Regions from separate parts of the Micromonospora sp. LA-10 genome, predicted to be linked through region 2. Evidence: riboswitches for the same ligand, from Rfam matches in the RefSeq annotation. Region 2 holds a riboswitch; the other holds the start of a gene.
The links. A riboswitch is a leader RNA that binds a small molecule or an ion and turns the genes downstream of it on or off. The one in region 2 is predicted to bind thiamine pyrophosphate.
Positions count from the first base shown of each region.

Region 1 (14,080 bases), 710 kb from region 2:
GCGGCAGCGCCTGGGTGCACCCGGGCGGCTTCGCGAGCTGGCACGACGCGCGGGTGGCCCGCCACGCCCGCCTCGACGAGCTGCGCAAACGCTGGGACGAGGAGCACCAGAAGCTGCGCGAGCTGATGCTGATGTACAAGCAGAAGGCCGCGTACAACGACGGGATGGCGTCGCGCTACCAGGCCGCGCAGACCCGGTTGCGCAAGTTCGAGGAGGCCGGGCCGCCGCCCGTACCCCCGAAGGACCAGGACATCCGGATGCGCCTGACCGGCGGGCGGACCGGCAAGCGCGCGGTCATCGCCGAGCAGCTGGAGCTGGACGGCCTGACGTACCCCTTCGACCTGGAACTCTGGTACGGCGACCGGGTCGCGGTGCTCGGCGCGAACGGCACCGGCAAGTCCCACTTCCTGCGCCTGCTGGCCCGGGGCGGCACCGACCCGGAGCCGGGCAACACCCCCGTCGACGGCGCCGCCGCGCTCGCGCCGGTCGCGCACGGCGGCGTGGTCCGGCTCGGCGCGCGCGTGCGTCCCGGGCACTTCTCGCAGACCCACGACCGCCCCGAGCTGATGGCGAAGACGCTGGTCGAGGTGCTGTGGCGCGGCGACGAGCACCGGGCCGGCATGGACCGGCACGCCGCCATGGCGGCGCTGTCCCGGTACGAGCTGGCCGGTCAGGGCGACCAGCGGTTCGGCACGCTCTCCGGCGGCCAGCAGGCCCGCTTCCTGGTGCTGCTGCTGGAGCTGTCCGGGGCGACGCTGCTGCTGCTCGACGAGCCCACCGACAACCTCGACCTGGCCTCGGCCGAGGCGCTGGAAGCCGGGCTGACCGCGTTCGAGGGAACGGTGGTCGCCGTCACCCACGACCGGTGGTTCACCCGTACCTTCGACCGGTTCGTGCTTTTCCGGGGTGACGGCGACGTGGTGGAGACGCCGGAACCGGTCTGGGATGTGGGCTGAGCTGCTACCCGAGGGTGCGCCCCGGGGAGCGGGCATAGGGTGGATCTCGTGAGTGAGATGACCTATCGCCGGCTGGGCGACTCCGGGCTCGTGGTCTCCGTGGTCGGCATCGGCTGCAACAACTTCGGCCGCAAACTCGACCTCGACGGCACCCGGGCGGTCGTGGACGCCGCCCTCGACGCCGGGATCAACTTCTTCGACACCGCCGACATCTACGGTGAGCCGCAGGGCGCTTCCGAGGAACTGCTCGGCCAGGCGCTCAAGGGCCGCCGCGACGACGTGGTGGTGGCCACCAAGTTCGGCATGGACATGCACGGCGCGAACGGGCCGGACCACGACGCCCGGGGCGCCCGCCGCTACATCGCCCGCGCCGTCGAGGCGTCGCTGCGCCGGCTCGGCACCGACCACATCGACCTCTACCAGATGCACGAGCCCGACCCGGGCACCCCGATCGACGAGACGCTCGCCGCGCTCGACGACCTGGTGACCGCCGGCAAGGTCCGCTACCTCGGCAACTCCAACTTCGCCGGCTGGCAGATCGCCGACGCCGACTGGACCGCGTCGTCGCAGGGGCGTACCCGGTTCATCTCCGCGCAGAACCACTATTCGCTGGTGGAGCGCGGAGCGGAGGACGAGGTGATCCCGGCGTGCGAGCGCTTCGGCCTCGGCATGCTGCCGTTCTTCCCGCTCGCCAACGGGCTGCTCACCGGCAAGTACAAGCGGGGCGAGGCGCCCCCGTCGGGCAGCCGCCTGGCCGGTGGCGGCCGGTACGCCGAGCGGCTGGCCGCAGCGCGCTGGGACGTCATCGAGGCGATCGAGGCGTACGCGGCCGAGCGCGGAATCAGCATGCTCCAGGTGGCCATCGGCGGCTTGGCGGCGCGTCCCGCCGTGACGTCGGTGATCGCCGGCGCCACCACCCCCGACCAGGTGAAGGCGAACGCCCAGGCCGGAACATGGCAGCCCACAGAAGAGGACCTGGACGCCCTGGACGCCATCCTCTAACCCCCCACCCCCTCTTCGCGCGCGCCGATCTTGCAGTCGGGGCCCCTCGGATGTCTGGTTCGTGGCATCTGTCGGGGCTGGAACTGCAAGATCGGCGCGCGTTGCGGTGGGACGAACGTTACGGGGGGCTTCCGTACGGGCGGGAGGCGTCGTACGGTAGGCCGCAAGTGACCCACGGGAGCCCGGTGCGGACCGGGCTGAGAGGGGGGCTGGGAGCCCCCGACCGTTGAACCTGATCCGGGTAATGCCGGCGCAGGGAGGAGCGTTGCCGTGCTGTCCCTGGGACGACTGCATCTCATCACCGACACCCGGCCGGGGCGTGACCCGCTCGCGGTGCTGCGTGCCGCCCTGCCGGTGGCCGGCGCCGAACTCGTCGTGCAGGTGCGCGTCGAGGACGACGCGACCGACCGGGAGGCGTACGAGCTGGCCCGGCTGGTGGTCGACGCCTGCCGGCCGTACGGGGCGCGGTGCCTGGTGAACGACCGGCTGCACGTGGCGCTCGCGGTGGACGCCGCCGGTGGCCACGTCGGCGCGGACGACCTGCCGGTGGCCGCCGCGCGCCGGGTGCTCGGCCCGGACGCCGTGCTCGGCGCGACCGCCCGGGAACCGGTGGGTGCCCGCGCGGCCGTGGACGAGGGCGCGAGCTACCTGGGTGTGGGCCCGTGCCACGTCACCACCACCAAGTCCGGCCTGCCGGAACCGATCGGCCCCGAGGGGATACGCGCGGTCGCGGAGGCGGTGACCGTGCCGGTGATCGCGATCGGCGGGGTGACCGCCGCGAGCGTGCCGGCGCTGCGGGCCGCCGGGGCGTACGGGGTGGCGGTGGTCGGCGCGCTCAGCCTGGCCGCCGATCCCGCGCACGCGACCGCCGAGCTGATGCGGGCGCTGACGTGTTAAGAGGGGGCCCTTCCTCTACCGGAGGCGTTAACAGGGGGCCCTTCCTTACCGACGTGGCGGTGGTGGGGGGCGGGCCGATTGGGTGGGCGATCGCGTGGCGGTGCGCGCAGCGCGGACTGCGCGTGGTGGTGCACGACGACCGGCCCGGGTCGGGCGCCTCGTCGGTGGCCGCCGGGATGCTGTCGCCGGTCGCCGAGGCGTACTTCGGTGAGCGCGAGCTGACCGCGTTCCTGGTCGATTCCGCCGCACGCTGGCCCGGTTTCGCGGCCGAGCTGGCCGAGGCGAGCGGCGTCGACATCGGGTACCGCACCGAGGGCACGCTCGTCGTCGGGCTCACCGCCGACGACCTGGCCGAGGCGGGGCGGCTGTGGTCGTACCAACAGGGTCTCGGACTGCCGATCACGCCGCTGCGGCCGTCGGAGCTGCGCGACCGCGAACCGGCGCTGGCGCCGCGTGTGCGCGGCGGCGCGGTGGCCCCCGGCGACCACCAGGTCGACCCGCGCCGGCTGGTCGCCGCGCTGCGCACTGCCGCGGAACGGGCCGGTGTGGAGCTGCGCCCGGCCCGCGTCGGCGCGTTGTCCGAGGTGGACGCCCGGGTCACAGTGGTCGCGGCCGGCTGCGGCGCGGCGGCGCTGACCGGCCTGCCGGTCCGCCCGGTGAAGGGCCAGGTGCTGCGGCTGCGCGCGCCGGGTGGCGGTCCGCCGGGCTTCCGGCACGTGATCCGGGGGTACGCGGACAGCGAGTCGGTCTACCTGGTGCCCCGGGACAGCGGTGAGGTCGTCCTCGGGGCGACAGTCGAGGAGCGCGCGGACACCGAGGTGACCGCCGGTGGCGTGCTGACACTGCTGCGCGCCGCGGCGGAGCTGGTGCCGGAACTCGTCGAGTACGAGCTGGCCGAGGCCGTCGCCGGGTTGCGCCCCGGTACGCCGGACAACGCGCCGATCATCGGGCCGCTGCCCGGGCGACCGGGCGTGCTCGCCGCGACCGGGCACCACCGGCACGGCATCGTGCTCACCCCGGTCACCGCCGACCTGGTCACCGAGCTGATCGTCACCGGCGAGCCGGATCCCGCGCTCGCCCCCTTCACCCCGGACCGCTTCGGGAAGGAGCGCACGTGGAACTGATCGTCAACGGCACCGGCCGGACGCTGCCCGAGGGCGTCACAGTCGCCGAGGTGGTCCGCACCGTCACCGACCGGGAGCGCGGGCTCGCGGTGGCGGTGAACGGCGAGGTGGTGCCGCGCGGCGGCTGGTCGGCGAGCGTGCTGCGCGACGGCGACCGGGTCGAGGTGCTCAGCGCCACCCAGGGCGGGTGAGCAGCATGTCCACGTTGGAGATCGGCGGGGGCGAGTTCGGCTCCCGGCTCATCCTCGGCACCGGCGGCGCGGCGAACCTGCACGTGCTGGAGCAGGCGATCCGGGCCTCCGGCACCGAGCTGGTGACGTTGGCGCTGCGCCGGGTGGACACCACGCCCGGCGGGTCGGGCGGCCTGCTCGACCTGGTGGATCGGTGCGGCGTACGGCTGCTGCCGAACACGGCCGGCTGCCGTACCGCTGTGGAGGCGGTGAAGACGGCGCACCTGGCCCGGGAGGCGTTCGACACCGACTGGGTGAAGCTGGAGGTGATCGGCGACGAGCGCACGCTCCTGCCCGACGGGGTGGAGTTGCTGCGCGCCGCCGAGGAGCTGGTGGCGGACGGGTTCACAGTGCTGCCGTACACGTCGGACGATCCGGTGCTCGCGCGGCGGCTGGCGGACGTGGGCTGCGCGGCGGTGATGCCGGCCGGGTCGCCGATCGGCTCCGGGCTGGGCATCGGCAATCCGCACCACATCCGGCTGATCCGGCAGGCCGTCGACGTGCCGGTGGTGCTCGACGCGGGCATCGGCACCGCCTCCGACGCGGCGCTCGCGATGGAGCTGGGCTGCGACGCGGTGCTGCTCGCCAGCGCCGTGACCCGGGCCGCCGACCCGGTGGCGATGGCCACGGCGATGCGGTACGCGGTCGAGGCGGGCCGCCTGGCGTACGGCGCGGGCCGCATCACCCGCCGCTTCCACGCCCAGGCGTCCACCCCGGACGACGGACGACCCGACCTGTGACCGCCGCCCACGTCGCCGCTCCCGGCGTCCGCACCCCCGTCGCGGGCGATCTTGGTACGAAGTCGCCCCTGGGAGGGCGGCCGCGTACCAAGATCCCCCGAGGGCCGACCGGGATCGTGGTGTTGACCGATCGGCGGGTGGCTCGGGGGGCGCTCGTCGACGTGGTGGCGGGGGCCGTGGGTGGGGGAGTGCGGTGGGTGGTGCTGCGGGAGAAGGATCTGCCGCGCGCCGAACGCCTCGCCCTCGCCGTCGAGCTGCGCGCGATCCTCGCCGAGGCGGGCGGCACGCTCGTCGTCGCCGGACCCGATCCGCTCGACGGGGACGCGGTGCACCTGCCGGCCGCCGGCCCGTACCCGCCGCCCGCCGTCGGGCTCGTCGGCCGCTCCTGCCACGACACCGCCGAGCTGGCCCGGCTCACCACCGAGCACTACGCCACGCTGTCCCCGGTCTACGAGACGAGAACCAAACCCGGCTACGGCCCACCCCTGCACCCCGACGGCCTACGCGAGCTGATCGCGGTCAGCCCCGTGCCGGTGCTGGCACTGGGCGGCATCGAAACCACAGCTCAGGTCACCGCATGCGTAGAGGCAGGCGCAACAGGAGTAGCAGTCCTGGGCGCGATGATGCGCGCGGATGACCCGAGAGAAACCGCCACCACGCTGGGCAGAGCTTTCGAAGAGGCGGCCACCCGTGTGGCGCGCCCCCACCCGGCAGACACCGACGGAGGCCCGCACGCGACAGGGCGGCGGCCGACCGTGCCCACGGAGGGATCAAGCCTGACCGCCCGGAGTGGGCACGGTCGGCCGCAGCCCCAACCGCAACCACCGTCGGCCGCAGCCTTCACAGCAACCACCGGAGAAGACAAGTGACGCCGAGAACAGTTCTCACAGTGGCAGGATCCGACTCCGGAGCAGGAGCAGGCATCCAGGCCGACCTCAAGACGTTCGCCGCGCTCGGGGCGTACGGCACCAGCGTGCTCACCGCCGTCACCGCGCAGAGCACCAGGGGCGTGGACGCCGTACTGCCGCTGCCGCCGCAGACCGTGCGCGAGCAGATGGACAGCGTGCTCGGCGACTTCGACGTCCGCGCCGTGAAGACCGGAATGCTCGGCACCCCTGCGGTCGCCGACGCGGTGGCCGAGGCGGCCCGCGCCGGGCGCCTGCCGCACCTGGTCGTCGACCCGGTGCTGGTCGCCACCAGTGGACACCGGCTCGGCGTGGTGGAGGCGGTCGAGCGGCTCCTGCCGTACGCGGAAGTGGCGACACCGAACTGCGCGGAGGCCGCGGCCCTCACCGGAGGCCCGGTGGGCACCGTCGAGGAAATGGTGGCAGCGGCCGAGGCGCTGGCGGCGCGCGGCCCGGCGTTCGTGGTGGTGACCGGCGGCGACGTGGACGACGACGGCGAGTCGGTCGACGTGCTGGCCGGTGGCGGGACGACGCGCCTGCTGCGCGCGCCCCGGGTGGACACCCGGCACAACCACGGCACCGGCTGCTCGTTCTCGGCCGCCGTCGCGGTCCGGCTCGCCGCGGGCGACGCGGTGCCGGTCGCGGTGGAGGCCGCCAAGGAGTACGTCACCCGCGCGCTGACCGGCGCGCGGACCTGGGAGCTGGGCGCGGGACGCGGCCCGCTGGACCACTTCGGCTGGTCCGCATGAGCGACAGGGAGGCTCACATGCAGGCACGTCGCAAGGTGTACGTGGAAGGGTCACGCCCGTACATCCGGGTGCCGTTCGCCGAGGTGCCGCTGACCGGGGACAACCCGCCGGTACGGCTCTACGACACCTCCGGTCCCGGCTCCGACCCGGAGGTGGGGCTGCCCGCGCTGCGCGGGCCGTGGATCGCCGAGCGCGGCGACGTCGCCCCGGTATGCGGCGCCGGCACGCCGCTGGCCGGAACCCGTCCGACTCAGCTCGCGTACGCGCGGGCCGGGATCGTCACGCCGGAGATGGAGTTCGTGGCGATCCGGGAGTCGGTGTCGCCCGAGTTGGTGCGGGACGAGATCGCCGCCGGGCGGGCCGTGCTGCCGCTCAACGTCAACCACCCGGAGTGCGAGCCGGCCATCATCGGCAAGGCGTTCCTGGTCAAGGTCAACGCGAACATCGGCACCTCGGCTGTCACCTCGTCGGTGGCCGAGGAGGTGGAGAAGCTGACCTGGGCGACCCGGTGGGGCGCGGACACCGTGATGGACCTGTCCACCGGCAAGCGCATCCACGAGACGCGCGAGGCGATCGTGCGGAACTCGCCGGTGCCGATCGGCACGGTGCCGATCTACCAGGCGCTGGAGAAGGTCGGCGGCGACCCGGTGAAGCTGAGCTGGGAGGTGTTCCGCGAGACCGTCGTCGAGCAGGCGGAACAGGGCGTCGACTACATGACGGTGCACGCCGGGGTGCTGCTGCCGTACGTGCCGCTGGCGGTGGACCGGGTCACGGGCATCGTGTCCCGGGGCGGCTCGATCATGGCGGCCTGGTGCCTGGCGCACCATGAGGAGAACTTCCTCTACACGAACTTCGCCGAGCTGTGCGAGATCCTCGCCCGGTACGACGTGACGTTCTCCCTCGGCGACGGCCTGCGGCCCGGCTCCATCGCCGACGCCAACGACGAGGCGCAGTTCGCCGAGCTGCGCACGCTCGGGGAGCTGACGAAGATCGCCTGGGAGCACGACGTCCAGGTGATGATCGAGGGCCCCGGGCACGTGCCGATGCACAAGATCAAGGAGAACGTGGACCTCCAGCAGGAGTGGTGCCACGAGGCGCCGTTCTACACGCTCGGGCCGCTGACCACCGACATCGCGCCCGCGTACGACCACATCACCTCCGCGATCGGCGCGGCGATGATCGGCATGTTCGGCACCGCCATGCTCTGCTACGTCACCCCGAAGGAGCACCTCGGGCTGCCGGACCGCGACGACGTGAAGGCGGGCGTGATCGCGTACAAGATCGCGGCGCACGCGGCCGACCTGGCCAAGGGGCACCCCGGCGCGCAAGCGTGGGACGACGCGCTCTCGAAGGCCCGGTTCGAGTTCCGCTGGGAGGACCAGTTCAACCTGGCGCTCGACCCGGAGACCGCGCGGTCGTACCACGACGCGACGCTGCCCGCCGAACCCGCGAAGACCGCGCACTTCTGCTCGATGTGCGGCCCGAAGTTCTGCTCCATGAAGATCACGCAGGAGCTGAAGGAGTACGCGGCGCGGGGCATGCGCGGAAAGTCGGAGGAGTTCGTCGCCGGCGGCTCACGGGTCTACCTGCCACTGGCGTGAGCGGGGGCCGGGGCGGGCTGTCCATGCCCGCCCCGGCCGACTCTCAGGCGCGGTGGTGCCGCCCGGTACGCAGCGAGCGGGCGTCGTCGGCGTTGTCGTCCGAGGCGAGACCGGCCACCCAGTCCACGTACTCGTCGTCGGCCGCGTCGACGGGCTCGGCCGTACGCTCCGCCGGCTCCGGTTCCTCCTTCGCCCGGTTGCGCCGGAACAGGCCGCGCCGGGCCTTCGGCTTCCCGGCGGGCGCGTCGGCGTCGTCCGGCCCGGCGTGCCGCCCGCGTCGCGTACCGGGGTCCGGCTCGCCGGTCCCGGATGCCGCCTCGGGCAGCGCCGCACCCGCCGGTACGGCGGTCTCCGGCTCCGGCCACTGGACCGGCCCGGCCGGGCGGGCGTTCGTGGCGAGCGCGTCCCATCCGCTGCTCGCGCCCGGCTCGGGCAGACCCCGGTGGCGGGGACGCGGCGTCGGCTCGGCCGGGGCGGTCGTCTCGTCGCCGTCCCGCGTCGGCGCGTCCGGTCCGCTGGTGACGCGGTGCGGGCGGGCGGCCGGGGTGATCGGCCAGGCCGGGCGTACGTCGCCCGCCTGCCCGCCGGCGTCCTCGAACATCGGGAACCGTGGCCGGGGCGATGTGGCCGGCGCCGGGTCGTCGAAGAAGAAGCCGCGGGTGGGGCGCTCTGCGGGCGGTGCGACGTCGCCGGTGGGGGAGCCGAGGTCGGCGTTTCCAGCGGCATCCGGGGCGGGACCGGTCTGGCTCCCCGTCGCGGGCGGGCGGGCGTCGGCCGGGGCGGACTCGGGTGAGTCCGTGCCGGTGTCGCGCTGCCCGGCCTTCGGGGCGCGGGTGCGCCGGGCCCGGGTGGCGCGGCCGGTCCCGGTGTCGGCGGTCCCGGCGGCCTCGGCCGGCGGTTCGCCGGGGGTCTTGCTGCCCGGGGCGTCCCCTGGGAGGACCGGCCCGGGCGTGACCGCTGCGGCGGGCTTGTGCGCGCCGTCGGACGCGATCGGCCCGTCGGGCGTGACCGCTGCGGTGGGAGTGTGCCTGCCGTCGGAGGTGACCGTCCCGGTGGACGTGGCGGATCCGGCGGGGCCGCTGTCCGTACGCGGGCCGGGAACGTGGCTCTGCTCGTCGGTGCCGCCGACGGCGGCCGGGGACGCGGCCCCGGCGGTGCGGGACGCGGTGGTGCCGTCGGCCGGTGCGGCCTCGGTGGCGCGGGCGCGGGTCCGGCGCGGCCGGGTCACCCGTGGCGTGGTCGCCGCCGGTTCCGGGGCGGGTTCGGATGCCGCCTCGGCCGTCTTCGCCGCATCAGCGGTCCCGGCCGTGGCGCTGCGATCCGGCTCGGGCGTGCCGGTGGCGGCCGGACCGCCGACGGGGGCCGCGGGCGGGTCCGCCTTCTCCGGTCCGCTCGACACGGCTCCGGCGGCGAGGACGCCCGGCGTGCCGGCGGCCGGTCCGTTCGCGGCCGGTCCGGTGGAGGTCGGTTCGACGGACGTAGCACCGGTCACCGGCCCGGACACGCCGGCTGCGGGCTCGGGCCCGGCGGGGTCCGCCGCCTGGCCGGTGGCTGCCGCCTGGCCCGTCGCCGCCCGGTCGGCAGTCCCGTCGACGGTGTCCGCGCCGGGCGATGCGAGGTCTGTAGCCGGGTACGGGTCGGGACGGCCGGCGGCGAGGACGTCGATGGCCGAGGTCCGTCGCCCCGGGGGCAACAGCCCTGGCATGGGCTGGCCGTGGGTCGGGTCGGTGGTGGGCCGGTCGCCCGGCGCCGCTTCGCCGAGGGCACGCCGGCCCGCGCCGGGCCGGCTCGTGCCGGCGGGCTGATCGGCGGCCGAAAGGTCGGCGCCGCCCGGCGCGGCCGTGGCCGGTAGCTCGGCGCTGCTGAGCGCGGCTGTGGCCGGTAGCTCGGCGCTGCTGAGCGCGGCTGTGGCCGGTAGCTCGGCGCTGCTGAGCGCGGCTGTGGCCGGTAGCTCGGCGCTGCTGAGCGCGGCTGTGGCCGGCAGGTCGGCGCTGCCCAGTGCGGCCGTGGCGGGAAGCTCAGTACCGCCCGGCGCGGCCGGAGTCGCGGCCGAACCGCCGGCCTCCGGCCAGGTCCAGTGCGCCGGGGCGGCGGCGCCGCTGGTCACCGAAGGCGTGAGCGCGGCGCCCGGCGACGACGCGGCGGACGACGGCGGCAGCGGCGCGAGGATGTCGGTGGCCTCGACGGCATCGGGATCGCCACCGGCGGTGACCGGCCGGGGCAGCATCGTGGTGGCGGTCGAGCCGAGCGCCCCGGCGACGACAGCGATCAGCGCGCCGTAGTAGGGCGCGACCTGGTACCTGTCGGTCGCCGCGCCGGGACCGGCGGTCAGGTAGGCGAACGCGACGAGCACCGGACCGGCCGCACCGGCCGCGCCACCGACCAGCGGCGGCCACCCGGCGCGACGGGCCAGCACGCCGACCGCGCCGCCGGCGAGCAGGGCCAGTGTGGGCAGCAGCAGCATGGACAGGCGCTGCGCGGCCGCCGCATCCAGCCAGGACGGTTCGAGTACACCGAGCCGGACGGTGGCCAGCGGACGGTCCGAGACGATCGTGGGCGCGACGGACAGCAGTGCCAGCAGCCAGACGATCCCGGCGGTGATCGCCACGCCCCAGCCGAACGGCGGCTTCAGCAGTACGGCGATCGCCGCGCCGGCCCCGACCACCGCGCCGAGCGCGGCGCAGACGCCGGCGGCCCAGACCGGGTCGACGGACCCGGCCAGCTCGGCCGCGCGTGCCGGTTGCATGCACAGCGGGGCGACCACTGTCGCGCCCAGCGCGCTGACGCCGGCGACGGAGAGCAGTTCGGTGGTGCCGCCGGGGAGGTCGTCGCGGCGGGCGAAGCGCTCGGTGAGGACGGCTCCGGCGACCGTGGCGACCACGGCGAACCAGCCCACCCAGACGAGCTGGGCGGGCCACCGGTTCACCGAGGCGTCGACGAACGCGCCGTCGAGGCGGACGACTCCGAAGCCGTACGCGATGCCCAACTGGCCGGCCCCGGCCAGTACGCTCACTCCGAGCGCCGTGAGCAGCAGCCTGCCCCACGTCCGAAAGGCCATGTCCGGCACGTTACGGCCCGGTGCCCCCGATCGCCACCTTGCCGCCGCGCGGCGCGGCGAACCTGTCGGCGTGGCTACTTCAGCTCGACCAGGCGGGCGAGGTAGGTGGTGTCGCCGACGTTCGTCAGCATGTGCACCGCGCCCGGATCCCGGTAGACGACGCCGCCGGTCGGCTCGTCGGCGTCGATGGTGGCGCCGTCGATCGTCTGCACGACGTTCTTCGCGCCCTGGATCGCCACCACCAGGTACGGGTGGTCGTGGCGGTGCAGCGGCTGCCGCTCACCCGGCTCCAGCCGGATGTGCCAGACGCGTACCCGGTCGTTCTCGTACACGATCTCCTGGCCCACCGGGCCGAGTTCGAGGTCGGCGGAGAGTTCGGTCATCGTGGTCCGTCCAGTTGGGGGAGCACCTCGGCGGCGATGAGCTCCACGTGGTCGAGGTCGTCGAAGTCGATCAGGCGCAGGTGGACCCGGGTGGCCCCGATCGCGGCGAACTCGCCGATCCGGTCGACGAGCTGCGCGGGGGAGCCGACCACCGGGTCCTCCGGCGGCAGCGCGCTGGTGACGTGCAGCGGCGCGGCCCGGCGCTGCGCCTCGGCGTCGGTGCGCCCGATGGCCACCACGATGCCGGCGGAGAGCGTCAGCGGGGCCCGGCCGGAGGCGTCCCGGCCGGTGCGGTCGCACGCCTCCCGGACCCGGTCGTAGGCGGTGGCGGTCTCGGCCACGCTCTTGAACGGCATGTTGAACTCGTCGGCGTAGCGGGCGGCCAGCTCGGGCGTGCGCTTCGGTCCCCGGCCGCCGACGATCACCGGCGGCCCGGGCTGCTGCACCGGCTTGGGCAGCGCCGGCGCGTCGGCCAGCCGGTAGTGCTCACCGGTGAAGCTGTACGTCTCGTCGGCCGGGGTGCGCCACAGGCCGGTGACGATCTCCAGCTGCTCGGCGAGCCGGTCGAAGCGCTCGGCGACCGGCGGGAACGGGATGCCGTACGCGGTGTGCTCACGCTCGTACCAGCCGGCGCCGATGCCCAGCTCGACGCGTCCGCCGCTCATCCGGTCGACCTGGGTGACCATGACCGCCAGCGGCCCGGGGAGCCGGAACGTGGCGGACGTGACGAGCGTGCCGAGCCGGATCCGGGAGGTCTCCCGGGCCAGCGCGGCGAGCGTCAGCCAGGCGTCGGTGGGGCCGGGCAGCGCCGGCTCGTCCCCCATGGCCCGGTAGTGGTCGGCCCGGAAGAAGCCCTCGAAGCCGGTCTCCTCGACCAGCCGGGCGAACCGGAGCTGGTCGTCGTAGTCCGCTCCGCGGTGGGGTTCGGTGAAGACCGAGACCCGCATGGTCACCGTCCTCCCGCCGCCGCGGTCCGCGGCGGCGTCTCGGCCGACGCGGCCGGCGGCTGCGCCGGTCCGGTCGGCGCGGGCGCGCCCAGGGCGTCCCGCTCCATCAGCAGTTCGTGCAGCTCGGCGCTGATCCGCGCGACGTCGGCCAGATGTGCGTGCCGGCCGAGGGTGCGGGGCCGGGGGACGTTCACCTCGACCACCTCGCGGATGCGGCCGGGGCGCGGGCTGAGCACGACGACCCGGTCGGCGAGCAGCACCGCCTCGTCGATCGAGTGGGTGACGAAGACGATCGTGGCCTTCGTCTCCATGTGCACCCGCTGGAGTTCGCCGGACAGCTCCTCGCGGGTGAGCGCGTCGAGCGCGGAGAACGGCTCGTCCATGAGCATCACCCGGGGTGAGCCGATGAGCGACCGGCAGAGCGAGACGCGCTGCTGCATGCCGCCGGACAGCTCATGCGGGAGCCGCTTCTCGAAGCCGCCCAGCCCGGCCATCTCCAGCAGTTGGCGGGCGCGGTCGCGGTGCTCGGCACGGCGCCAGCCGAAGATCTCCACCGGCAGCAGCACGTTGTCCAGCACCGTGCGCCAGGGCAGCAGGGCCGGCCGCTGGAACAGCATGGCCACGTCCCGGCGGGGCTTCGTGATCGGTGTGCCGGCCACTGTGATCTCACCGCCGCTGACCGGGAGCAGGCCGGCGATCATGCGCAGCAGGGTGGACTTGCCGCAGCCGGACCGGCCGAGCACGGCGACGAACTCACCCTCGGCGACGTCGAGGTCGATGCCGCGCAGCGCCTCCACCTGCCCGGACCGGCCGTCGAAGGTGCGGGACACTCCGGACAGTCGGATCATCTCGCCGGCTCCTTCCACGTCGTCGGGCGAATGCGAGCCGGGCTAGCGTAGCGGGGGAGGTGCGTATAGCACTGTCTGGGGTGGACGTCAGTCCACTTTCCGTCACGCAACTTCGTTTCCGTTCCGCAACCGGGACGGAGGGGGCGCACCATCCGCCTTCTCGTACGCTGTTGCGCGCGAAGAGTCCCCTCACGACGGTCCAGTCGGCCCAACCCCTCCTGCCGACCCCGTCGGACCCACGACCCGACCGGCGAAGAAGTCCTGGTCGGAAAGGACATGGTGCACTGATGAGAAGGCTGACCCGTACGGTCGCCGCCGCGGCTCTGGCTACCGCCCTCGCCCTCGTGGGCGGCTGCAGCAGCGACTCGGACAAGTCCGAGAGCGGCGGCGGCAACGGCGGCGCGCTGGAAAAGGTGACGTACCTCACCTCGTTCGGCAACTTCGGCCGTGACTCCTACGCCTGGGTGGCGAAGGACAAGGGCTTCTTCAAGGAGGCCGGCTTCGACGTCGACATCAAGCCCGGCCAGGGCACCGGCTCCGTCATCCAGACCATCACCGGCGGCCAGGCCCAGTTCGGCCCGATCGACCTGACCGGTGGCATCCTCCAGCTCGGCAACGGCCAGGCGAAGGACTTCGTGGC
Region 1 covers NZ_CP195710.1:4,446,119-4,460,198, forward strand. The annotation lists gene ACSDG8_RS21095 (ABC-F family ATP-binding cassette domain-containing protein) at 1-956, shown strand, start outside; gene ACSDG8_RS21100 (aldo/keto reductase) at 996-1,958, shown strand; TPP riboswitch at 2,123-2,234, shown strand; gene thiE (thiamine phosphate synthase) at 2,229-2,855, shown strand; gene thiO (glycine oxidase ThiO) at 2,849-3,979, shown strand; gene thiS (sulfur carrier protein ThiS) at 3,970-4,170, shown strand; gene ACSDG8_RS21120 (thiazole synthase) at 4,176-4,949, shown strand; gene ACSDG8_RS21125 (thiamine phosphate synthase) at 5,018-5,818, shown strand; gene thiD (bifunctional hydroxymethylpyrimidine kinase/phosphomethylpyrimidine kinase) at 5,815-6,603, shown strand; gene thiC (phosphomethylpyrimidine synthase ThiC) at 6,621-8,204, shown strand; gene ACSDG8_RS21140 (hypothetical protein) at 8,248-11,262, opposite strand; gene ACSDG8_RS21145 (cupin) at 11,337-11,645, opposite strand; gene ACSDG8_RS21150 (LLM class F420-dependent oxidoreductase) at 11,642-12,592, opposite strand; gene ACSDG8_RS21155 (ABC transporter ATP-binding protein) at 12,595-13,440, opposite strand; gene ACSDG8_RS21160 (ABC transporter substrate-binding protein) at 13,728-14,080, shown strand, end outside.
Region 1: another riboswitch for thiamine pyrophosphate. It lies ahead of thiE (thiamine phosphate synthase); the one in region 2 lies ahead of ACSDG8_RS24360 (ECF transporter S component).

Region 2 (14,080 bases):
GGTGAGCGGGTCGACGAACTCGGCGATGTGGCCGCTGGCCTCCCACACCTTGCGGGCCAGGATGACCGCCGAGTCGAGGCCGACGACGTCGTCGCGCTGCTGCACCATGGTCCGCCACCACTGCCGGCGGACGTTCTCCTTCAGTTCGACGCCGAGCGGACCGTAGTCCCAGGCCGACCGGGTGCCCCCGTAGATCTCGCTGGAGGGAAAGACGAAGCCCCGGCGCTTGGCGAGGCTGGTGACGGCGTCGATACGGTCGGCTGGCATGTTTCCTCCTACGCCGGCTGGCGGTCGGCGCGGTTGAGATGGATAAAACCGGGCTGTTCGGGACAACGGTACGACCGCGTTCGTCCCGAGCCCAGCAGAATACCGGGGGCCGGTCAGCTCACCCCGCAGACCTCCACGCCGCCCGTCTGCTGGTCCGGGGCCAGCGTCACGGTCTGCGCCTCCCGCCGGCCGCCGGCCAGCGTGACGTCCACCGGCACGGTGAGCGTGGTGATGTCGACCTCGCCGACCCGGTAGCCGGAGATCTGCGGCTCGGTGGCCACCCGCCGCTCGAACTCCCGCCGGGGCTCGCGTCGGCGGAGGTCGTCGCAGAGCGTGTCGTACGCCTTGGACCACTCGCGGGCCACGAGCGCCTGGTAGTAGTCGCTGGTGACGGCCCGGCCCTGCTCGCCGATCGCCTGGGCGTTGCTCACGGCCAGGCCGACCACCGCCGCGCCGCCTCCGCCGCAGCAGATCAGGACGGCCAGCGCGCCGGCGCCGAGGCCGAGCCAGAGTCGGGTCCGCCCGCCCTCGGTGGGCGGGGCGGCGAACGGCGGCGCGGCGCCGGGACCGGGCGGCGGCGCGGGTGTCCCCGGGTCCGCCGGCGGCGCGGGCGGCACAGACGACGGGGGTGGTGCGGCCGGTCCGGGAGCGGTCATACGCGCCAGGGTAGTGCCCCGGCACTCACCGGTAAGGACCTGCGGCCCGATCGCTGGCGACGACGACGATCTCCCCCTCGGGGGCGGCGCTGGCGAGCGTCTCGTACGCCGACGGCTCGTCCACCGATCGGGCGAGCAGCGGCACGGCGGTGACCTTGACGTCGAAGCCGCCGAGCGCCCGCCGGTAGGCGCCGACCGACTCCCACTCGGTGAGCAGGCACCAGTGGTCCGGGTCGTCGAGCGCCCGCAGCAGCTCACCGCGCAGGTAGCCGGGGCGGGCGGCGAGCGCGGCGAGCGCGGCGTGCGCCTCCCGGGTGAACTCGTCCACCGTTTCGGCTTCCACCACGAACCGGTTGGTGACCAGCACGGCGTTCCTCCTCGTAGAGTTTGTGGCATGCAGCGTACGCAGAGTCCCGTGCTGTCCCGGATGGCACGGCTCAACCCGACGGCGGTGTTCCTCGCCGTACTGGCCCTGATGCTGGTCGGCCTCTTCGCGCCCGGCCCGGCGGGCGGCGTCCTGCTGCTGGCGCTGGCCGGCGGCCTGGTCTGGCTGATGTCGGTCACCTGGCCGGTGCAGGCCCCGGCGACCCGGATGATCCGGCTGGTGATGCTCACCGTGTTGATCGCGGTGGCGCTGGCGAAGCTCATGGTCGGCTGACGCTGGGCAGCAGAGCCGAGCTGACCTGCGCTGACATGCAATCATGCGTTTTTGACAATAGTTTTCGTTGTCGCGGACAGTTGAGCCCATGACCGTTCGTGCACCTCGCCGTATCCTGACCGCCGCAGCCACCGCCCTGCTCGCCGCCGCCGGCCTGACCGCCTGCGCGGACGGCACGGGCGCCGCGAGCGAACCGGGCAAGGTCGGCGTGGTGGCCGCGTTCTACCCGCTGCAGTTCCTGTCCGAGCGCATCGGCGGCGACACGGTCACGGTCAGCAACCTGACCAAGCCCGGCGCGGAGCCGCACGACCTGGAACTCAACCCCCGGCAGGTCGGCCAGGTGGTCGACGCCGACGTGGTCGTCTATCTCAGCGGCTTCCAGCCGGCGGTGGACGAGGCGGTGGAGCAGAACGGCGGCGACCGCGCGTTCGACGTGGCGGGCGTCACGCCGCTGCGGGACGCCGCCGCCGGTGGCCACGACCACGACCACGAGGGCGAGGCCGGGCACTCCGACGAGGGCGGCGGCAAGGACCCGCACGTCTGGCTCGACCCGACGCGGCTGGCCACCATCGGCGACAAGCTCGCCGAGCGCCTCGGCAAGGCCGACCCGGACCACGCCGCCGACTACACCGCCCGCGCCGGCGCGCTGCGCGCCGAGCTGACGAAGCTGGACACCGAGTTCACCGACGGGCTGCGCACCTGCGCGCGCCGGGAGATCGTGACCAGCCACGCCGCGTTCGGCTACCTCACCGAGCGCTACCAGCTGGAGCAGATCGGCATCAGCGGGCTCACCCCGGAGTCCGAGCCGTCCCCGCAGCGCCTCGCCGAGGTCGCCGAGGAGGCCCGCGAGCACCAGGCCGGCACGATCTTCTTCGAGACGCTGGTCAGCCCGAAGGTTGCCGAGACGATCGCGCGCGAGGTGGGCGCGAAGACGGCGGTGCTGGACCCGCTGGAGGGCCCGCCCACCGACGGCGACTACCTCTCCGCGATGCGCGCCAACCTGCAGACCCTGCGAACCGCCCTGGACTGTTCATGACCTCACCCGTGATCGAGATCGCGCACGCCACAGTCGGCTACGACGGCCGCCCGGTGCTGCGTGACGTCTCGCTGACAGTGACCGCCGGCGAGGTGGTCGCCGTGCTCGGCGCCAACGGCTCCGGCAAGTCGACGCTCGTGCGCGCCGCGCTCGGCCTGGTGCCGGTCGGCGCCGGGTCGGTCGCTCTGTTCGGCACGCCGCTGCGCCGCTTCCGGCAGTGGCACCGCATCGGGTACGTGCCGCAGCGGCTCGGCGCGGGCAGCGGAGTACCAGCCACCGTGCGCGAGGTGGTGGCGTCCGGGCGACTGGCCCGCCGCGGCGTGCTGCGGCCCGCCGGACGGGCGGACCGGGAGGCGGTGGCGGCGGCGCTGGACGCGGTCGGGCTCGCCGACCGGGCCGGTGACCCGGTGTCCACGCTCTCCGGCGGCCAGCAGCAGCGCACCCTGATCGCCCGCGCGCTCGCCGGCGGGCCGGAGCTGCTGGTGCTCGACGAGCCGACCGCCGGGGTGGACGCGGCCAGCCAGGAGGCGTTCGCCGGGGCGCTGCGCGCGTTCCGCGACGGCGGCGGCACGGTGCTGCTCGTCGCGCACGAGCTGGGCCCGCTGCGCCCGCTGATCAGCCGGGCCGTGGTGGTGCACCAGGGCGGCATCGCCCACGACGGCGCCGTGCCGGAACCGGCCGGCCACCACGCCGACCCCGACCACGAGCACGTGCACCCGCACTGCGACGAGGAGCCCGCCCGGCTCTGGACAGGCATCTGAGATGGACCTCTTCCAGTACGACTTCATGCTCCGCGCGCTGGTCGGCGCGCTGATCATCGGGTTGGCCGCGCCCGCGCTCGGCATCTACCTGGTGCAGCGGCGGCTGGCGTTGATCGGCGACGGGATCGGGCACGTGGCGCTCACCGGTGTCGGCGCGGGCCTGCTGCTCAACCGCTCCCCCGTGCTGGTGGCGGTGATCGCCGCGACGCTCGGCGCGATCGTCATCGAGCTGGTCCGGGCGTACGGGCGCACCTCCGGCGACCTGGCGCTGGCGCTGCTGTTCTACGGCGGCATCGCCGGTGGCGTGGTGCTGGTCGGGCTCTCCGACGCCAGCAGCGGGGCGCTCAACGCGTACCTGTTCGGGTCGCTGACCACCACCTCGCAGGGCGACCTGGTCACCATCGGGGTGCTCGGCGCGGTGCTGCTGGTGACCATGCTGGTGCTGCGCCCGGCGCTGTTCGCGGTCTGCCACGACGAGGAGTACGCGCGCGTCTCCGGCCTGCCGGTACGCGCACTGAACCTGATCATCGCGGTCGGCACCGCGATCACGGTGACCATCGCCATGCGGGCGGTCGGGGTGCTGCTGATCAGCGCGCTGATGGTGGTGCCGGTGGCCACCGCGCAGCAGGTGACCCGGGGCTTCCGGTCCACCATGACCGCGGCCATGGCGCTCGGGCTGTTCGCCGCCGGCGCCGGGGTCTGGGTGGCGGCCACCGCGGACACCGCGCCCGGCGCGTCGGTGGTGCTGGTGGCGATCGGCTCGTTCCTGCTGGTCGCGCTCGCCGCGGGCGGTGTGCGGGCGTTGCGGCGCCGGGCCGGGAACGACCGGGCCGTGCCACCGGCCGAGCCCGCCGAGCACGAGGTGCTGCTCGGATGAGGCCCTACCGGCTGACGCAGCTGGGATTGGTTACCGTTACAGGGTGACCGGCACGAACGGGTACGACGCCTTCGAGGGTGCGGGTGACCTGCTGCGCGCGCTCTCGGCCCCGATCCGGCTCGCGATCGTGAGCGAACTGGCCGAGGGCGAGCGCTGCGTGCACGAACTGGTCGAGAAGCTCGGCGCGCCGCAGCCGCTGGTCTCCCAGCATCTGCGCGTGCTGCGCGGCGCCGGGGTGGTACGCGGGTCGCGGCGCGGCCGGGAGATCGCGTACGCCCTGGTGGACGACCACGTCGCGCACATCGTGGCGGACGCGGTCAGCCACGCCGGTGAAGGGCCGTCCTGAGGCGCGAATCCGTCTCGTGCCGGGGCGGCCGAGCCGTGGCAGGCTGTCCGGCGTGAAGATTTACGCCGACCGTTTTCCCACCGCCGTCCGCCAGTTCCTCACCGACCTGCTCGTGGTCGCCTGGGTGTACGCGGCGATCCGCTTCGCGATGTGGCTGCACGACGTGGTCGAGAAGCTCGCCGTACCCGGGCAGAAGCTGGAGGGGGCCGGCGGTGGACTCGCCGACAACCTGGCCGACGCCGGCGGCAAGGTCGGCCGGGTGCCGATCGTCGGCGACGAGCTGACCGCGCCGTTCACCCGGGCCGCCGACGCCGCCCGCGCGGTCGCCGAGGCCGGCCGCGACCAGCAGGAGCTGGTCGGGCAGCTGGCGCTCGGGCTGACCATCGCGGTGCTGGTGTTCCCGCTCGGCCTGGTGCTGTTCGGCTGGCTGCCGCTGCGGGTGCGCTGGATGCGCCGGGCCGGCGCGGCGAAGGCCCTGGCCGGCGTGCCGGCCGGCCGGGACCTGCTGGCGCTGCGCGCGCTGGCCGGTCAGCCGCTGTCGAAGCTGAACCGGATCGCGCCGGACGTCGCCGAGGCGTGGCGGCGCGGCGACGACGCGACAGTCGACGCGCTCGCCGCGCTGGAGCTGCGCGGGCTGGGGCTGCGCGGCGGCCGCTGACGGACCGGCTCCGGGCTCCGGGCTCCGGGCTCCGGGCTCCGGGCTCCGGGCTCCGGGCTCCGGGCTCCGGGCTCCGGGCTCCGGGCTCCGGGCTCCGGGCTCCGGGCTCCGGGCTCCGGGCTCCGGAAGAAGATGATGCACTTCTCGGCGTTATGACTCTCAGTCATAACTATGACTGAGAGTCATAACGCCGAGAACAGAGTCCTTCCTCTGGCGCCACGTGACACTGCGTAACGGGTCGCTGGGCCGCCTGAGGACCGCCGGTCCGACGGCACGCCGCAGGTCCGGCACCATGGCCACGGGCCCGGGCCACGCCGCGACACCAGCCCGCTCCCCCGGTTCGGGAACGAGACCGGTGGGGCGCGGCCGAAATTCCTGCGCCGCCGGGCAGTCGCCGGACTCCGCGTGGACCGACGGACGACGCCGTCCGCAGGCACAGCACGCCGGAACCCGGCACCGCACCGGCGGACGACGACCGCCGGTGCGGGCGTAGCGGTTGGTCAGCCGGCCGGCGGGATGCGGCGTCGGACGTCCTCGGCGGTGGACGCTCCGGGTTCCCAGCGCGCCACCCAGGGCAGGTCGGCGGGCGGCGTGAGGACGCCGTCCTCCACCGAGGCGTACCGGCCGGCGACGATCCGCTTGGCGGCCGCCACGTCGACCGAATCGGTGTTCGACCACAGGCCGGTGAACAGCTCGTCGACGCGCAGCCGGGCCTGGCGGCAGAACAGGTCGGCCAGTTCGACGTTCTCCGGGTGCGCGTCCCGCTCGGCGTGGGCCCGGACGCAGACCGCGCTCATCGCGAACAGCTCCGCGCCGATGTCCACCACCCGGCCGAGGAACGCCTGCTTGCGCTCCATCTTCCCCTGCCACCGCGACATGGCGTAGAACGTCGACCGGGCCAGCTTGCGGGAGGTCCGCTCGACGTGGCGCAGGTGCCCGGCCAGCGGCCCGAACTCCTGGTACGCCCCGGGCGCCTGCCCCTTGCCGACGGCGAGCGTGGGCAGCCACTTCGCGTAGAAGGCGCCGGCCCGCGCGCCCGCCTTGGCCTTGCGGCCCAGCCCGGCGTCGGGGTCGATGATGTCGCCCGCGACGGACAGGTGCGCGTCGACCGCCTCCCGGGCGATCAGCAGGTGCATGATCTCGGTGGAGCCCTCGAAGATCCGGTTGATCCGCAGGTCGCGCAGCAGTTGCTCGACGGCGGCGGGCCGTTCGCCCCGGGCGGCGAGCGAGTCGGCCGTCTCGTACCCGCGGCCACCGCGGATCTGGATCAGCTCGTCGGCGATCCGCCAGGCCATCTCGCTGGCGTAGAGCTTGACCAGCGCCGCCTCGATCCGGATGTCGTTGCGGTCGTCGTCGGCAAGCATGCAGGACAGGTCGAGCATGGACTCCATGCCGTACGTGGTGGCGGCGATGAAGGACAGCTTCTTCGCCACCGCCTCGTGCTCGGCCACCGGTCGGCCCCACTGGACCCGGTCCGCCGCCCAGTCCCGGGCCACGTTCAGCGCCCACTTCCCGGCGCCGACGCACATCGCCGGCAGCGAGAGCCGGCCGGTGTTCAACGTGGTCAGCGCGATCTTCAGGCCCTTGCCCTCGCCGCCGATCACGTTCTCCTTCGGCACGAAGACGTCGTGGAAGCGGGTGAGGCTGTTCTCCAGGCCGCGCAGCCCGACGAAGGAGTTGCGCCGCTCGACGGTGATGCCGTCGCTGTCGCCCTCCACCACGAACGCGGTGATGCCGCCGCGCCGCCCGTCGCCGGCCGGCACCCGGGCCATCACCACGAGCAGGGTGGCGAGCGTGCCGTTCGTGGCCCACAGCTTCACCCCGTTGAGCCGGTAGCCGGTGCCGTCGGCGGTGGGCTCGGCGGTGGTGGCGAGCCGGGCCGGGTCGGAGCCGACGTCCGGCTCGGTGAGCAGGAACGCGGAGACCTCACCGGCGGCGAGCCGGGGCAGGAAGCGTTCCTTCTGCTCGGGCGTGCCGAACATCTTCAGCGGCTGCGGCACGCCGATCGACTGGTGCGCGGAGAGCAGCGCGCTCACGGCCGGGTTCACCGAGCCGACCAGCATCAGCGCGCGGCAGTAGTGCAGGTTGCTCAGCCCGAGCCCGCCGTACTTCCGGTCGATCTTCATGCCGAACACGCCGAGCCCGGCCAGGCCGTGGAACACCTCGTCGGGGATGCGCGCGTCCCGCTCGATCGCCTCGCCGTCCACCTCGGACCCCAGGTATGCGCGCAGCGCGCCGAGGAACTCGTCGGCGCGGGCCACCTCGCCCGGGTCGGGCCGGGGCCACGGGTCGATCAGGTCGAGGCGGAAACGGCCGAGGAACAACTCCTTGCCGAAGCTGGGCCGGTCCCAGGCCGACTCGCGGGCCGCCTCGGCGACCTGGCGGGCCTCCTTCTCGGTGACCTGGCCCGCCTCCGTGGGCAGCGGCCCCGCGCCGTCGGGGGACTCGGGCCGGCTGTTCTGTGTCGTGGTCACGGCTGCCTCCTCGTCGGTCCGGCTGCGTCGACGCGCTCGACGAAAACGACGCTACCCCCGGGTGTTACCCAGGGGTAGCGCCGTGTGCACGTCCGATTGGCGGACGGTCAGTCGGTGAGCGACTGCGGGGCGTCGTCCTCGTCGTCGATGTCGTCCTCACCCCAGTTGCGCCGGCTGAACGGCAGGATCGCCCAGAAGATCAGGAACCAGAGGCCGGTGAGCGCGCTGAGCAGGAACGCGATCGGCCGATCCAGTACGAAGTCGGTGACCAGCAGGACCGAGCTGACCATCGCGATCAGCATGAAGAACAGGCCGCCGGTGGCCATCCGGTGGGCGAAGCGGACCAGTTCCGGCTTGCGTCCCTGGCGGAACAGCGCCCGGTGGAACGCCACCGGAGAAATGATCATCGCGGCGGACGCGGCGGCGGTCAGCAGCGCCAGAATGTAGATGTCACGCTGGAACTCGGTGGTCCGGTCGAACCCGGCGCTGAACGGCAGCGTCAGCAGGAAGGCGAACAGGATCTGCACGCCGGTCTGCGCGACCCGCAGCTCCTGCAACAGATCGGCGAAGTTGCGCTGCCAGCGCTGCTTCTCGGATTCCTTCGACACTCGCGGACCTCCCCGGGAGACGGCACGGCCGGCGGGAAAACGCCCACCGGCGCACCGCCTGTGCCCGGTTCGGGCGATCGCGAAACCGGCTCAGGAGCCGCGGCGGATACGCCCCGCGTATCGTGCCTCCAGCTCGGCGTTGTGCTCGTCGCCGCCGGTGATGTTCGCGGACAGGTAGACCGGCGGACGCTCCCCCGCCGCGACCAGCCGGGCCACCACCTCGGCGACGATCTGCTGGGCCAGCAGCGCCGCGGTGATCGACGAGACCGCCCCCACCGCGCCGCCGCCCGGCAGCGGCAGCGTCGCGTCGCCGTACGGCGCGCCGTTGTCCAGCACCACGTCCGCGAAGTCGGCGAGCTTGCGGCCGGACGGGTGCCGCGACGTCATCCGCGCCGAGTGCTGCGCCGAGGTGATCGCCACCAGCCCGTGCCCGCGTTCCTTCACGATGGACGCGAACTCGACCATCGCGCCGTTCACGCCCGAGTTCGAGGCCAGCACGAACACGTCCTGCGGGCGGATCGGCGCCAGCTCGTAGAGGCGGTGCGCCACCTCCGGGTCGCGTTCCAGCTTCGGGCCGAGCACGCCGGCCGGGTCGCCGCCGACCAGCACCAGGTCACGCAGCGCGATCCGGTTGGTGGGCACCAGGCCGCCGGCCCGCCCGGCGATCTCCATGGCCAGCGCCTCGGAGTGCCCGGTGCCGAACGCGTGCACCACAGCGTCGGCGCGCAGCGCCGCCGCGATCAGGTCGGCCGCGTCGGCCACGTTGCGCCGCTGCTCGGCGGCCACCCGGCCGATCGTCTCCGTCACCACCGCCAGGTACGCCTCGGCGCTCACCGTCATGCCTCCTCCGTTCCTGCGCACCGGGCGAGGATCGCCTCGGCCAGCGGGCCCGGCGCCTCGTCCGGGATCCAGTGGCTGATGCCAGGCAGCGTCACGAACCGGTATTCGCCGGTGACGTGCGCGGCGCACGCCTGCGCGGCGGTCCGGCCGATCGCCACGTCCTTGTCGCTCCACACGAACGTGGTCGGCACCCCGACCGGGGCGACAGCCTTCATGTCCGCGCCGGTCATCGCGCGGTACCAGTTCAGCGCCGCCGTCAACGCGCCCGGCTCGCGCATCGGCTCGGCGTACCGGGCCATCGTGCCGGCGTCGCCCACACCGCTGAGCATCCGGCGCAACGCGGCGGCGTTCAGCGCCAGCAGCACCCGCTCCGCCGTACCGGGCTTGCGGAACAACGTGATGTAGGCGGACTTGATCTTCTGCCGCGGGTCGGTGGCGAGCGCGTGCCCCATCGCGGCCGGGTGCGGCACCGACACCGCGGTCAGCGTCAGTACCCGCTCCGGATGCGCCGCCGCCAGGCCCCAGGCCACGATCGCGCCCCAGTCGTGGCCGACCAGGTGCGCGCGGGTCACCCCGAGCGCGTCCAGCACGCCGGCCGCGTCGGCCACCAGCTCCGGAATCCGGTACGCCCCGACGTCCGCCGGCCGCGCGCCGGGCGAGTAGCCGCGCTGGTCGAGCGCGTACGTGCGCAGCCCGGCAGCGTGCAGCGCGGGCGTGACCGCGTCCCACTCGCCGGAGTGCTGCGGGAAGCCGTGCAGCAGCAGGACCGGGTCACCGCCCTCGGGGCCGCCGGCGCGTACCTCGAACGTCAGTCCCCGCGCATCCACCAGCATGATCGCCACCATACCGACACTCGCCCTGCTGGGCCGGGGCCCGTGGTCGGTGCTAGCGTCTGCGACGAGACAACTTCACATCCGACAGGGGAGCGCACAGCGCTGAGAGTGCGGGCCGGTGCCCGCAGACCCTCGAACCTGATCTGGGTAATGCCAGCGCAGGGAGTTCGGTCGACCTCCAGCCGCGTCGACGTCCGGTGACCACCGGGCGCGGCGTGCGTCTTCTCCTGGTTCACCTCGACGAACTGGGAGCCAACCGTGAACCACACCGACAGCAACCGCTGGCGTACCGTCGACATCGTCGTCGCCTCGATCATCGCCGTCACCTTCGGCGTCGTGTTCTGGGCCTGGGGCCTGCTCTGGAGCGCCACCGACGCGGCGTTCGCGTTCTTCCCACCGGCGCAGGCCGTGCTCTACGGCGTGTGGCTGATCCCGGCGGTGCTCGCCGGCCTGATCATCCGCAAGCCGGGCGCCGCGCTGTACTGCGAGACGGTGGCCGCGATCATCTCCGCCCTGCTGGGCAGCCAGTGGGCGGGCATCGTGATCCTCCAGGGCCTGATGCAGGGCATCGGCGCCGAGCTGGCGTTCGCGGCGTTCCGGTACCGCTCGTTCAAGCTGCCGGTGGCGGTGCTGGCCGGCGCGATGACGGGCCTCGGCGCGGCGATCTTCGACTTCGTCTACTGGAACGAGGCGTACGACTTCGCCTCCTACCGCCTCCCGTACGCGCTGATCACGATCGTCAGCGCCACGATCGTCGCCGGTCTGGGCGCGCACGTCCTCACCCGCGCGCTGGCGAACACCGGCGTGCTGGACCGCTTCCCCGCCGGCCGCGACCGAGCCCTGGTCTGACGCCCTCCATCGTGTTGATCATGAAGTTGGCGGCCGTTTCGGCACCCGTCATCGCCGTCAACCTCATGATCGACGGAGGAGAGGGGGTGGGTGGGCGGTGAGCGGGGTGGTGCTGCGGGGGTTCGGGTGGCGGCACGGGGGACGGAAACGCTGGGCTCTGCGCGGGGTGGATCTGCGCGTGGAGAGCGGCGAGCGGGTGCTGCTGCTCGGACCCTCCGGGGCCGGTAAGAGCACGCTGCTGGCGGCGCTGGCCGGGCTGCTGCCGGAGGACTCCGGCGAGCAGGAGGGCACCGTCGAGATCGACGGGCTAAACCCGCGCAAGGCCCGCGAGCGCGTCGGCATCCTGTTCCAGGACCCGCAGACCCAGCTCGTCATGGCCCGCTCCGGCGACGACGTCGCGTTCGGGCTGGAGAACCGGGGCGTGCCGGCCGACGAGATCTGGCCCCGCGTCGACGAGGCGCTGCACCGGGTCGGCTTCCCGTACCTCCGGGACCGCCCGACCGCCGCGCTCAGCGGCGGTGAGCAGCAACGGCTGGCGCTGGCCGGCACGATCGCGCTGCGCCCCGGGCTGCTGCTGCTCGACGAGCCCACCGCCAACCTCGACCCGGCCGGCGCCGCGCTGATCCGCCGGTCCGTCGCGAACGCGCTCGACCCGGACACCACGATGATCCTGGTCGAGCACCGGGTCACCGAGGCGCTGCCGCTGGTCGACCGCGTGGTGGTGCTGGAACCCGGCGGCGGGGTGCGCGCCGACGGGCCGCCCGATGCGGTCTTCGCCGCGCACGGCGACGCGCTGGCCGCCGCCGGGGTCTGGGTACCCGGCCACGTCGCGCCACCCCGGCACGCCACCACGGCGCCCGGCGACGTGCTGCTCACCGCGCAGCGGCTCGGCCTGCCACCCCGGCTGGCCTCCACCGACCTCCGGGTACGCGCCGGCGAGGCGCTCGCCGTCCTCGGCCCCAACGGGGCCGGCAAGTCCACGCTGGCGCTGCTCCTGGGCGGCCTGCTGCCACCCGCGACGGGGACCGTCACCGCGTCGGCGGAGCTGGCGGGGCGGGACGCGCGCACTCCCCCGCACCGCTGGCGGGCGCCCGCGCTGGTGCGCCGGATCGGTTCGGTGTTCCAGGACCCGGAGCACCAGTTCGTCACCGCCACGGTCCGCGACGAGCTGGCACTCGGCCCGCGCCGCACCGGTCAGCCCGAGGCAGCGGTGACCGCCACCGTGGACGCGTTGCTGGAACGGCTGCGGCTGGACCGGCTGGCCGGCGCCAACCCGTACACCCTCTCCGGCGGCGAGGCGCGGCGGCTGAGCGTGGCGACGGCGCTGGCCACCGCGCCCCGCCTGCTGATCTGCGACGAGCCCACGTTCGGCCAGGACCGGCGCACCTGGCTGGAGCTGGTCGACCTGCTGGCCGAGCTGCGCGACGCGGGGCACGGCGTGGTCACGGTGACCCACGACGAGGACTTCGTCGCCGCGCTGGCCGACCGGACGTTCGTCCTGGACCGCTCCCCCGCCGGGGCGTCCTCGTGATCAACGTCGAACCGGTCGCCGCGCCCGGCGCCCCGCTGGCCCGGCGCAACCCGGTGGCGAAGCTGGCCGCCGCGATGGTCTTCACGCTGATCCTGGTGGCGACGCTCGATCCGGTGGCCCCGGCTGTCGCCATCGCCGTCGAGCTGGCGGTGCTGCCGCTGTTCGGCGTCCGCTACCGGGTGCTGGCCCGCCGGGCCTGGCCGCTGCTCGCCGGTGCCGTCGGCATCCTCGTCACGCTGGTGCTCTTCGCCGCCGACCGCTCCGGCCCGGTGCTGCTCCAGGCCGGCCCGGTGCTGGTCACCGAAGGTGTGCTGGTCATGGCGCTGGGTCTGGTGCTCCGGATGCTGGCGGTGGCGCTGCCCGGCGTCGTCGTGTTCGCCACCACCGACCCGACCGACCTGGCCGACGCGCTGATCCAGAACGCGAAGGCGCCCGCCCGGTTCGCCATCGGGGCGCTGGCCGCGTTCCGGATGGTGCCGCTGCTGGAGCAGGAGTGGCGGATGATCAGCATGGCCCGGCGGGCCCGCGGCGTGGACGCCGGCCGCAACCCGGTGGCCAAGCTGCGGCTGTTCGGGTCCACCGCGTTCACGCTGCTGGTGGGCGCGATCCGGCGGGGTACCCGGCTCGCGGTGGCGATGGACGCCCGGGGCTTCGACGCGGGTACTCCGCGCTCGGTCGCCCGCCGTCAGCGCTTCGTCCTCGCCGACACGCTGTTGATCATCGGGGCGGCGCTGATCGCCGGCGCGGCACTGACGCTCAGCGTGCTGCTCGGCACGTTCCGCCCGCTGATCGGCTGACCCCCCGCCGATCAGGAGATCGACGATCTCCTTTCGTGATCGTGGTCAATATTGTTAGCCTGGCCCGGTGCTTGATCACCTGGACATCGCGCTGCGTTGCCTGATCGGCGTGGTCTTCCTGGCCGCGACGTTCGGCAAGGTCCGCAGCCGCGCGTCCTGGCGCGAGTTCGTCGCCTCGCTCGCCGCCATGCGGGTGGTGCCGACGCGGCTCGTCCCCGCCGTCGCCGGTCTGGTCGGCCTGGCCGAAGCCGCCGTCCCGGTCCTGCTGCTGGTGCCGCCGACCCGTCGGCTCGGCCACGTGCTCGCGGCCCTGCTCCTGGTCGCCTTCAGCATCGGGATCGCCGTCACGCTGGGCCGCCGGCAACGGGTTGCGTGCCGCTGCTTCGGCGCTACGGGCGCACCGCTCGGCCGGCGACACCTGCTCCGCAACGGCCTGCTGATCACCGCCGCGCTGCTGGGAGTGGCAGCCGCCGGCCCCACCGGCGAAGTGCCCCCGGCGGGCGTCGCCGTGGCCGCGGTGGCCGGCGCGGTGGGCGGGCTGCTCTTCGTGTGGTTCGACGACATCACCGACCTCTTCGTCGGCCAGCCTGCCGGGCCCGGCACCGGACGCCGTGGCGTGCCCGACAGAGGCGCCGGTGGACCAGTGACCCCGAGGTAGTCGAGCACTCCGACAAGCACGAAGGAGCAACCCCATGGCGTATCTCGCCGCTGCCGTCATCGTCGTCGGCATCATCGGCCTGCTGAACCTGATCCTCGCCGTCGGAGTGATCAGGCGGCTCCGCGAGCACACCGTACGGCTCACCGCTCTCGAGGCCGGGCACGGGCACAGCGACCAGATCATGCTCGGGGCCGGGAGCACCGTCGCGCCATTCCAGGCGGTCACCGAGGA
Region 2 covers NZ_CP195710.1:5,154,995-5,169,074, reverse strand. The annotation lists gene ACSDG8_RS24425 (glycine--tRNA ligase) at 1-267, opposite strand, end outside; gene ACSDG8_RS24420 (hypothetical protein) at 381-923, opposite strand; gene ACSDG8_RS24415 (antibiotic biosynthesis monooxygenase family protein) at 949-1,290, opposite strand; gene ACSDG8_RS24410 (DUF6703 family protein) at 1,318-1,581, shown strand; gene ACSDG8_RS24405 (metal ABC transporter substrate-binding protein) at 1,670-2,617, shown strand; gene ACSDG8_RS24400 (metal ABC transporter ATP-binding protein) at 2,614-3,378, shown strand; gene ACSDG8_RS24395 (metal ABC transporter permease) at 3,380-4,255, shown strand; gene ACSDG8_RS24390 (ArsR/SmtB family transcription factor) at 4,299-4,601, shown strand; gene ACSDG8_RS24385 (hypothetical protein) at 4,654-5,259, shown strand; gene ACSDG8_RS24380 (acyl-CoA dehydrogenase family protein) at 5,760-7,733, opposite strand; gene ACSDG8_RS24375 (DUF6328 family protein) at 7,841-8,341, opposite strand; gene ACSDG8_RS24370 (sugar isomerase domain-containing protein) at 8,432-9,181, opposite strand; gene ACSDG8_RS24365 (alpha/beta fold hydrolase) at 9,178-10,014, opposite strand; TPP riboswitch at 10,091-10,197, shown strand; gene ACSDG8_RS24360 (ECF transporter S component) at 10,273-10,863, shown strand; gene ACSDG8_RS24355 (ABC transporter ATP-binding protein) at 10,961-12,394, shown strand; gene ACSDG8_RS24350 (energy-coupling factor transporter transmembrane component T family protein) at 12,391-13,191, shown strand; gene ACSDG8_RS24345 (MauE/DoxX family redox-associated membrane protein) at 13,259-13,849, shown strand; gene ACSDG8_RS24340 (TlpA disulfide reductase family protein) at 13,884-14,080, shown strand, end outside.